3 regions of the Allobosea sp. MMO-172 genome follow, and region 1 is predicted to be linked to each of the others. Evidence: riboswitches for the same ligand, from Rfam matches in the RefSeq annotation. Region 1 holds a riboswitch; each other region holds the start of a gene.
The links. Region 1 has a riboswitch for cobalamin ahead of WFK61_RS18760 (ABC transporter substrate-binding protein). Riboswitches for the same ligand answer to the same signal wherever they lie in the genome.
Positions count from the first base shown of each region.

Region 2: another riboswitch for cobalamin. It lies ahead of WFK61_RS09455 (TonB-dependent receptor plug domain-containing protein); the one in region 1 lies ahead of WFK61_RS18760 (ABC transporter substrate-binding protein).
Region 3: another riboswitch for cobalamin. It lies ahead of WFK61_RS20910 (CbtB domain-containing protein); the one in region 1 lies ahead of WFK61_RS18760 (ABC transporter substrate-binding protein).

Region 1 covers NZ_JBBCUM010000013.1:62,464-65,727, forward strand. The annotation lists gene WFK61_RS18755 (FecCD family ABC transporter permease) at 1-87, opposite strand, end outside; gene WFK61_RS18760 (ABC transporter substrate-binding protein) at 84-1,121, opposite strand; cobalamin riboswitch at 1,335-1,546, opposite strand; gene WFK61_RS18765 (mandelate racemase/muconate lactonizing enzyme family protein) at 1,582-2,760, opposite strand; gene WFK61_RS18770 (M81 family metallopeptidase) at 2,772-3,264, opposite strand, start outside.
Region 2 covers NZ_JBBCUM010000005.1:75,517-78,780, reverse strand. The annotation lists gene WFK61_RS09470 (autotransporter domain-containing protein) at 1-173, shown strand, start outside; gene WFK61_RS09465 (globin family protein) at 181-597, shown strand; gene WFK61_RS09460 (invasion associated locus B family protein) at 594-1,196, shown strand; cobalamin riboswitch at 1,247-1,447, shown strand; gene WFK61_RS09455 (TonB-dependent receptor plug domain-containing protein) at 1,568-3,264, shown strand, end outside.
Region 3 covers NZ_JBBCUM010000016.1:18,128-21,391, forward strand. The annotation lists gene WFK61_RS20900 (DUF1636 domain-containing protein) at 1-233, opposite strand, end outside; gene WFK61_RS20905 (CbtA family protein) at 244-984, opposite strand; gene WFK61_RS20910 (CbtB domain-containing protein) at 997-1,173, opposite strand; cobalamin riboswitch at 1,211-1,396, opposite strand; gene cobU (bifunctional adenosylcobinamide kinase/adenosylcobinamide-phosphate guanylyltransferase) at 1,579-2,097, shown strand; gene cobO (cob(I)yrinic acid a,c-diamide adenosyltransferase) at 2,097-2,705, shown strand; gene WFK61_RS20925 (TetR/AcrR family transcriptional regulator) at 2,970-3,264, shown strand, end outside.

The sequences.
Region 1 (3,264 bases):
CGCGACCGAAAGGATCAGCGCCAGCAGCGAGGCCAGCGCGATCGCGATCCGCGCCGGCCAGTTCGGCCCGTGGGCGGCGTGGCTCAACGCGAGATACCGAAACCGGCGATCGCCTTGGCGAGGGTCTCGATGCCGTCGACCGTGTCGAGCCCGGCGCGGGTCGCGCCGACATCCATGATGACGACGCGGTTGTTCCTGACCGCATCGAGCTTGCTGGCGACCGGGTCGGTCTTCAAGAACTCCAGCTTCTTCTCGATATCGTCGGCCGGGAAGCGGCGCCGATCCATCTTCACGGTGACGATCACGGCCGGGTTGGCGGCGGCGATACTCTCCCAGCCGACCAGCGGCCATTCCTCATTGGTCGCGATGATGTTGCGGGCGCCGAGCTTGGACAGGATATAGGCAGGCACGCCGTTCTTGCCGGCCATGAAACCGTCGCCCTTGATGTCCTTGCTGGAGAACCAGACGACGACCGGCACGTCCTGCGCCTTGAGCTTCGCGACCTGCTCGACGGCCTTGTCCTCGCGCGCCTTGAGCTCGGCGACGAGCTTCTCGGCCCGGTCGGCGACGTCGAAGATTTCGCCGAACTCGCGGATGTTGCGATAGACCAGATCCATCGTGAACATCTGGGTGCGCACGCCGTCGCCGGCGCCGGAATTGTCCTTGCCGACGCAATCGGTCGGGGAGACGTAGGCCGGCACCTTGACCTTGGCGAACTGGTCGCGCTTGCCGACGATGCCGTTGGGCCCGACATGCCATTCGAACATCGCGGTGACGAGATCGGGCTCCTGCGCCAGCACGGCCTCGAAGCTCGGGTCGTTGTCGGCAAGGCGCTTCACCTTGGCATTGACGGCCTCATAGGGCCTGGCCACCGGCGAGAACCAGACCGCCGTGCCGACGACGCGGTCGCCGAGGCCGAGCGCGTAGAGGATTTCCGTCTGGGTCTGGCCGATCGCGACGACGCGCTTGGGCGCGGCGTTGAAGGTGATCGTTTCGCGGCAATTCTCAAGGGTCAGCGGATATTTCGTGGGCGCCGCAGTGGCCACACCAGCCGCCAGAACGCCGAAAAACGCGGCTGCCGAGAGACGGAGCAAGGAATTGAACGGGCGCGCAGCCGGCATCGAGATCATCCGAGATGCAACAATGTTGCATTTCTGATAGGGTGTGCGGCAGGCAGCCGTCAAGCCGCCCTGAGCGGCCTGTGTGGTGGTCTTCGTGAACATGGACTTCATCGCTCCCCGAGATGACGGCCGGGGCAGCTTGGGCATGTGAGACGGAGGGCCGGTCACGCGGACCGCCATCGACACACAGCTCCGGAACACCCCGTCCGAAAGACGTCTTCGACGACCGGGGCAGGTCTCCTGGCTCGCGGGTCAATGCCGCTTCCGCCCGGCCTTCCCGGCGCGTCGGGCGCCAGTGGACGATGGGGGGAGAGCTCGCCGCTTACAGTTGCGGGGGCAGCCTCGGCTTTGATGCGGGTCGCATCTCACCGAATTCCCTCTTAGCTCCGGGAGCAAACCGGAGAACCTCGATCGGCGCACACCCTATAAGGGCGCGGCGCGCCGTCAAGCGGACATCGCGTCAGAGGCTCGGCGTGCTGTAGAGCCGCTTGCCGCCGACCGAAATCTCGACCTCTTGCAGATAGCCACGCAGCGCCGTGGTCGCGACCGCGATGCCGAGGCCCGGCGCATCGGGCGCCGCGACCTGCCCGTTCGCGTCGCGCTCCAGATGATTGGCGGAGATCGCCGTCGCGAGCGGCTTCGGCATCGCCGGATATTCGCAGATCTCATGGCCGGCCAAGCCGGCATAGGGCTGGAGCGAGGCCGAGAGCGCCAGATGCGAGGTGAAGGTGTGGTTGACGAAGGTCACGCCCTTGGCGACCGCGTAATCCGCCACGGCCTTGGACGGGCCGATGCCGCCGATGCGGCCGCAATCGATCTGGACATAGCCGATACCGCCATACTCGATGAGCTGCCGCGCCATCGACTCGTTATGGGCGCCCTCCCCGCCAGCCAGCCGGACCTTGCCGCTGCGCCTGGCGAGCGCGCCATAGGCTTCGAGCGCACTGGCGTGGAACGGCTCCTCGAACCAGAGCACATTCGCCTTTTCCATCGCAGGCAGGCGGGCGGCGGCGCGTTCGACATCCTCGATGAAGATCTGGCCGGTATCGACCAGCAGGATGCCGTCCTGCCCCAGCCCCTCGCGGGCGGCGACGAAATGCTCGGCATCGGCCGCGACACTGCCCCGGCCGATCGGCCCCCAGCCGAACTTGGCGGCGCGGAAGCTGCGGCTGCGGGCATCGCGGGCGCGTTCGAGGGTTTCCTGCGCCGTGTCGCCGAACAGGACCGAGGCATAGGGTGTCTTCGGATGGCTCTTTGCATAGCCGAGCAGGCGCCAGACCGGCTCGGAGCGCATCTTGCCGAGGATGTCCCAGAGCGCCATCTCGACGCCGGAGAAGGTATGCGGCGCCTGCAGCAGGTCCATCGAGTTATAGGCGACCGCAGCGGCGATGCGGGCGATATCCTCCGCGCTTTCCAGATTCTGGCCGAGCACTGAATCGGCGACCGGCCGGCAGACGCCATGCGACATCGGGCAGATGAAGGCGGCGATGGAGGGCAGCGGCGCCGCCTCGCATTCGCCCCAGCCGACATGGCCGCCGGCGGCGACCCTGACCAGCAAAGCATCCTGGCTGCCATCGGCCTCGTCGGTGACGACGGGCATGGCGAGATAGAAGAAATCGACGGCCTCGATCCTGGGCACAGGTCTTCTCCTCACAGTTCGTAGATCGTGGCGCGGGGCGCGAAGGTGACGCCCTCGTCGAGCGGATAGATCGGCCGGGCGCAGATGGTGTGGCCAAGGCTTTTCAGGTTCGCGGAGGTCGCGCCGGGCGCGTCGATGTTGAAGTTCCGCGCGCACCACTGGTCGAACATGTGGAACTCGGTGTGGGGCGACTTCACCACGATCAGGTCGAAATCGGTCGGGTCGATGCCGTTGGCGTAGTACATCGCGCGGTCGAACAGGCTGACCGAGCGGCTCATGACGACGACTGTGACATTGTCCCAGGTCAGCACGGCGGTAGGTCCCGCGCTGAGCGGCGCCTTCATCGTCTCCAGCGCCGCCTCGCCGTCCGAGAGCAATTTGACCTTGGCCTTGACCTGCATCGGCGGGAAGCGCGCCGGATCGATCGAGCCGCCGAGCGCGACCTCGATCGTCGCGCCGACACCGGCCTTATGCGCGGCGGTGGCGGCCGGGGCGTCGACGATC
Region 2 (3,264 bases), on a different contig from region 1:
GCAGCCCCTTCGGCATCGGCGGCGTGCCGATCGCCCGCAATGCGGCGGTGATCGAGGCCGGGCTCGACTATGCGATCTCGCCGAACGCCTCGCTCGGCATCAGCTATGGCGGCCAGTTCGGCTCCGGTCTCGCCGACCATTCCGCCAAGGCCAATCTCCATGTCAGGTTCTGAGGGCGCCATGGATCATCGTTCCCGCTCCCTCATCCTGACGAATATCGTGGGGCTGTTTCCGATCGCCGAGCAGGCGGATGCGATGTTCGCCAACCGGCTGCTCGAAACCTACCCCGAGGTCTACCGGCTCTTCGCCCTGGAGCTCGGACCGCAGGAGCGAAGCCTCGTCCTGACGCTGCGACTGCTGTTCGGGAACTCCCGGCACTTCGGAGAAGTCCTGCCGATCGTGCAGGAACTCGCCCGCTCTCACAGGATCGGCCGCCTGATCGAGCCTCACTATCAGGCGCTGGCCGAGACACTGATCTGGACGCTCCGGCGCAGCCTCGGCCCCGGCTTTACGATCGAGGCGGAGCGTGCCTGGCAGCGCGCGCTCGACGGGCATCCGGAGCCGGCGCCTGCGGCCGGCCGAAAGGCCGTCGCATGACCAGCCACCGCCTCCACATCCTCGGTTCCGTCGTTCTCATGGCGCTCGCCGGCTCCAGCCACGCCGCCTCGGTCGCGCCCCGTAAGGGTGAGCCGGCGCCGCAGCGAATCGAAACGGCACAAGCCCCCGCACTGGGGCAGGCGGCCGCGGCCACATTGCCCGGCGGTGCTTCCTCGCTGAACGAGACCTACAAGGACTGGCGCGTGGCCTGCGCCCAGCAAGGCAGCGCCAAGCGCTGCGTCCTCAGCCAGGCCCAGGCGCAGCCGAATGGCCAGCGCGTCCTTGCCATCGAGCTGAACCCGGTGACCGGCAATGTCGTCGCCGGGGTGCTGGTGCTGCCATTCGGATTGTCGCTTGAATCCGGCATCGCCTTCCAGATCGACGAAAAGCTGGCAGCGCAGCCCATGCGCTTCCGCACCTGCCTGCCGAGCGGCTGTCTCGTCGCCGTCAGCTTCGATGCGCCGACCGTCGTGGCGCTGCGGACGGGCACGGCGCTGAACATCAAGGCGACGGCCGATAGCGGCGCCGTGGCGCCGTTCTCGATCTCGCTCCAGGGCTTCGCCACCGCGCTCGATCGGGCGGCGATGTTATCGCGTTGATAGCCCGGCGCCGGTGGCATCGTGGCGTTTGACGCTGCCACATTTTCGCCTTAACGCTCGCTGCGACGGTTCCCTCACGGGATCAAAAGGGAACGCAGTGCGGATGGCCTGGCCATTCTATGCTGCGGCTGCCCCCGCAACTGTAAGCGGCGAGCCTCATCGCCATACGCCACTGGGACCTCGGCCCTGGGAAGGCGGCGACGAGGCCACGACCCGCGAGCCAGGAGACCTGCCGTCAGTCGTGGTCACACGCGAACACGTTCGGACGGGGTGTTTCGATCGCTGCTCGACTGTCTGCCCCCTGAATCGGGGCGAACGGGAGATCGCGTTCGCGGTGACGTGCCACAGACGTCAACGCCCGAGGTCTCATCGTGTTCGTTCCCAGCAAAGCCGCACAGCGCGGCTCATCTTCCGTTTTCGCATTGTCTCTGGCCGCCGCCGGCGTGCTGCTCTGCTTGCCGGCCCATGCACAGGCGCCCGGCAGCACCGTCGAGCTCGACCAGATCGTCGTCAGCGCGACCGGCACGCCGCGGCCGGCACGCGAGATCGCCAGCTCCGTCACCGTCATCACCGCGCGGGAGATCGAGCAGCAGCAGCGCCGCACCCTGCCCCAGGCGCTTGCCACAGTCCCCGGCCTCAACATCGTCCAGATCGGCGGGCCAGGCGGCCTGACTTCGGTCTTCATGCGCGGTACCAACTCGAACCACGTCAAGGTCCTGATCGACGGCATCGAGGCCAACGATCCCTCGACGCCGAACCGCGCCTTCGACTTCGGCTCGATGCTGACCGACGATATCGAGCGCATCGAAGTGCTGCGCGGGCCCCAGAGCGGCCTCTATGGCGCCAATGCGCTCGGCGGCGTGATCTCGATCACCACCAAGCGCGGCGACGGGCCGCCCAAGGTCACGGCGCGAGTCGAGGCCGGCTCGCACGGCACCTTCAACCAGGCGGCCGGTTTCAGCGGCGGCGACGACCGCTTCAATTACGCCTTCAACCTCGCCCATACCCGCTCCGATTCCACGGATTCGGTGCCGCCCCAGCTGATCCCGCCGGGCGTGAAGGTGAGGCCGAACACCTATGACGCCTACACCTATTCCGGGCGCCTCGGCTTCGCGCTGACCGACACGCTGAGCGTCAACTGGGCCGGCCGCTATACGGACGGGCAGTTCCGCTCGGCCTATGACAGCGGCTTCCCGAGCAAGCCGACGCCCTACCGGGCGCTTTCGAACTACGCTCAGGCCTTCACCCGCGGCGAAGTGGTCTGGGATCCGTTCGGCGGACGCTTCGTCAACCGCTTCGGCGTCTCCTATTCGAACCAGGACCGCTCGAACCGCTCGCCGAACGCCTTCGGCATCCTCGGGCGACCGACGGAGAACCTCGGCGAGCGCACCAAGGTCGACTGGCGCGGCGATTTCGAGATCGCCAAGGGACATATGCTGATCGGCGGCCTGTCCTATGAGCGCGAACGGCTGGAGTCGACCAGCCTCACCGCCTCCAACGGCAACAAGGCGGGCTATCTCGAATACCAGGGCAACATCGCCGACCGCTTCTTCGTCGCGGCCAATATCCGCCACGACCATGACGACAGCTATGGCGGCCACACCACCTACCGCGTCGCCCCGGCTTATATCGTCCCGGGGACCGAGACCAAGCTGAAGGCGAGCTACGGCACCGGCTTCAAGGCGCCGACGCTGAGCGAGCTCTTCATCGACTACAGGCCGGGCTTCAACTTCTTCGGCAACCCGAACCTGAAGCCCGAGGAAAGCCGCGGCTGGGACATCGGCTTCGAGCAGCCGCTCTTCGACAAGCGCCTGCAATTCGGGGCGACCTGGTTCCAGAACGATATCGAGAACCTGATCGTCACCAACACCGCCCGCAACTCCTACGCCAACATCGGCAAGGCCGAGACGAAGGGCGTCGAGGCCTTCGCCGCGCTCGAAATCTCGCCGCAGCTGCGCGTCCGGGGCGACTACACCTTCACCCTCGCCAAGGACGAGATCGGCCGGCAGGAGCTGCTGCGCCGGCCCCGCCACAAGGCGAGCGGCACCATCACCTGGACCCCGATGGA
Region 3 (3,264 bases), on a different contig from region 1:
TCGCCGATCAGATAGGTCCATTTGCCATCGGCGCTGAGCGCGATGGTGCAGGGCCGCTTGCAGACGGCGAGGCATTCGACGGGCAGCACGGGGATCGTGCTGCCCTTGGCTGCAAGCTGCGCGGCGAGCCGCTCGGCCAGCGCCAGTCCGGGTTGGTCGTAACCCTCCGGGAGATCGGCGCGGGCACGGCGGCAGGCCGTGCAGACATGGATGGTGAGGTCGCCCTCGGACATTGGCTTGCCTTCAGGCTTCGGCGGCCCGGCGGCTCGCCCGGGGCCAGAGCACGCCGGCCATGAAGGCGGTCACGAGCCAGAGCGCGGCCTGGATGCCGAGCGAGAGCGACGCGAAATGCGCGGCGACCTCGGCCGGCACCTTGCTCTCCGGCGCGGCCGGATGCGGGGCGCCGACGACATGCGGCAGCAGGATCAGGACGACCGCCACGAGCTTGAGCCAGGGCTGCTCGAAGCGCAGGAACAGGAAGAGCCCGGCCGCGGTGGCGACGGCGGTCCACAGCCACCAGAGCTGGCGCTGCTCCAGTGCGGCGGAAGCCGCACCCGGCAGTTCCGGCGCGAGCCCCATGGCAGGCGCGAGCCCGAGCGCGAGAAAACCGCAGGCCCCCCAGACGAGGGCGCTGCGCTGGTCGATCGTATCGCCGGCTGCGATCATGCCCGCCAGCAGCAGCGCCGCGAAGCCGATCGCCGTCGCGATCGTCACCGCGCTGGTGAGGAGCGTGCGCTGGAGGCCGTCCTGGGGCTTCCACTCGGCATGGTCGTGGCCGGGTGCGTCGCCGGCAGGGCCATGCGCGAGGATGATTTTCGCCTCGCCGTCGAAGGCGGCGAGCGTCGGAGCCTGCAGGCGCAGCGCCGCCTCATAGGTCTCGGCCTTGAGGATGAGCGGGGTGGTGGTGACATGCTGCAGGGCGGCGACGATCAAGCCAGCCAGAAGCCCGGCCAGGATGCTGACCGTGAGAACACGCGTGACCATGGATGCTTTCCCTCAGTGGCAGGGAAAGGCGAGGCCGTGACGGGTGTCGTGCGCGGCGTTGTGGACATTGGTCGAGGCCGCGAAGCCGGTCGTGTAGATCAGCGCGACGCCGATCACGAGCGCGGCGGCGACCGCCTTGACGCGTTCCGAAACGCTGAGCGTGGGTGTGGAAACCGAAGCGGTGTTCATAGGCGTTCTCCGTGGCCGCCCCGCCGGCAGCCGGTTGGATCTCTGCGGGTCGACGGCAGGTCTCCTGGCTCGCGGATTTGGCGCCCTGTGCCGCCTTCCCGGAGCTTGCGCTCCAGTGGCCGATGGCGAAGGACATCCGCTTACAGTTGCGGGGGCAGCCGCGGTCTCGCACCGCGTTCCCTTTTCACCTCCTCGCGGAGGCACCGTCACGGATCATCATTAGCCATCGCCGTGTTGCTGTGCAATGCAATGCGCGATCTTCTTCTTCGTGAGCCCTCATCCTGAGGAGCCGCGTCAGCGGCGTCTCGAAGGATGCTCCAGTTCCCTCCAGAGCCTCCTGGATCATCCTTCGAGACGGCCCTTCGGGCCTCCTCAGGATGAGGGCTCAGGAAACACAGTGATGCGATGCCGAACGACATTTCCCATCTCACCCTCGTCCTCGGCGGCGCCCGCTCCGGCAAGAGCCGCCATGCCGAGGCGCTGATCGAGGCGCTGCCGGCACCCTGGGCCTATATCGCGACGGCGCAGGCCTATGACGACGAGATGCGGGAGCGCATCGCCGAGCACCGCGCCCGCCGGCCGGCCGGCTGGCAGACGGTCGATGCGCCGCTCGATCTGGCCGGCGCGATTGCCGCCCAGCCGGCGGGCCGGCCGATCCTGGTCGATTGCCTGACGCTCTGGCTCACCAATCTGATCCTGGCGGAACGCGATACCGCTGCCGCCCGCGAGGGCCTGATCGCCGCCTGCGAGCGTGTCTCCGCGCCGCTCGTGCTGGTCGGCAACGAGGTCGGCCTTGGCATCGTGCCGGAGAACGCGCTGGCCCGCCGCTTCCGCGACGAGGCCGGGCGATTGCATCAGGCGCTTGCGGCGCGTGCGGCCAGCGTGGTCTTCATGGTCGCCGGATTGCCGATGCGAGTGAAGTGATGATCGACACTGAAGATGCCGCCCGCCACAAGGCCAAGATGGAGAAGCGCAAGGCGGTGCAGGACGCCGAAGTCGCCTCCAAGACGCTCGAAAAGGGCCTGCTGATCGTCAATACCGGCCCCGGCAAGGGCAAGTCGACGGCGGCCTTCGGGCTGATCCTGCGCGCGCTCGGCCATGGCTGGCGCATCGGCGTGGTGCAGTTCATCAAGGGCGCCTGGTCGACCGGCGAGCGCAAGGCATTGGAGGCCTTCGGCGATCAGGTCTCGTGGCACAGCATGGGCGAAGGCTTCACCTGGGAGACGCAGGACAAGACCCGCGACATCGCCGCCGCCGGGCGCGCCTTCGCCAAGGCGCAGGAGTTGATGGCCGATCCGGAGATCAGCCTGCTGGTGCTGGACGAGCTCAACATCGCCCTGCGCTACGACTATCTGCCGCTCGCCGAGGTCGTCGCGACGCTGGTCGCCCGCCGGCCCGACCTGCACGTCGTCGTCACCGGCCGCAACGCCAAGCCGGAATTGATCGAAGCCGCCGATCTCGTCACCGAGATGACGCTGGTGAAGCACCATTTCACGGCAGGCGTGAAGGCGCAGCAGGGCATCGAGTTCTGAAAGCCCGCTCTGTGCCTCGGTGGCATTGGGTCATCCCGGACGCAGCGAAGCGGAGATCCGGGATCCATTCCGGAACCTGCACGAAAGGCGTTCCGGCATAGATGCCGGGTCAAGCCCGGGACGACCAAGTATGGGCCAGCACCCCTCCCGTTGCGATACGCCATCCTCGATGTGGAGCGATCACCTCGACCGACTCATCCACTTGACGATAATCGACCCGGTCTTCAAATTGAATCTGAATTCAAATTCAATTTGAGAGTGTCCATGACCGGTACGCAACCGAGACAACCCCGCAAGGCCGGCAAGCGCGAAGCGATCCTTGCCGCGGCGCGTGGCATCGTCGCGGAGGTCGGCTTCCACGAAACCTCGATCGCTACGGTCGCTGCCGCCAGCGGCGTCTCGACCGGCAGTGTCTATTCGTATTTCGCCTCGAAGGCCGAGTTGATGGCCGAGATCGCCGCGGCCGTGTCGTCGCGCGAGTTGGCCGTGCTGCGCGAGATCGCCGCGAGCGACGCGCCCGTCACTGAGCGTTTGACCGCTGCGGTCGAGGCTTTCGCTC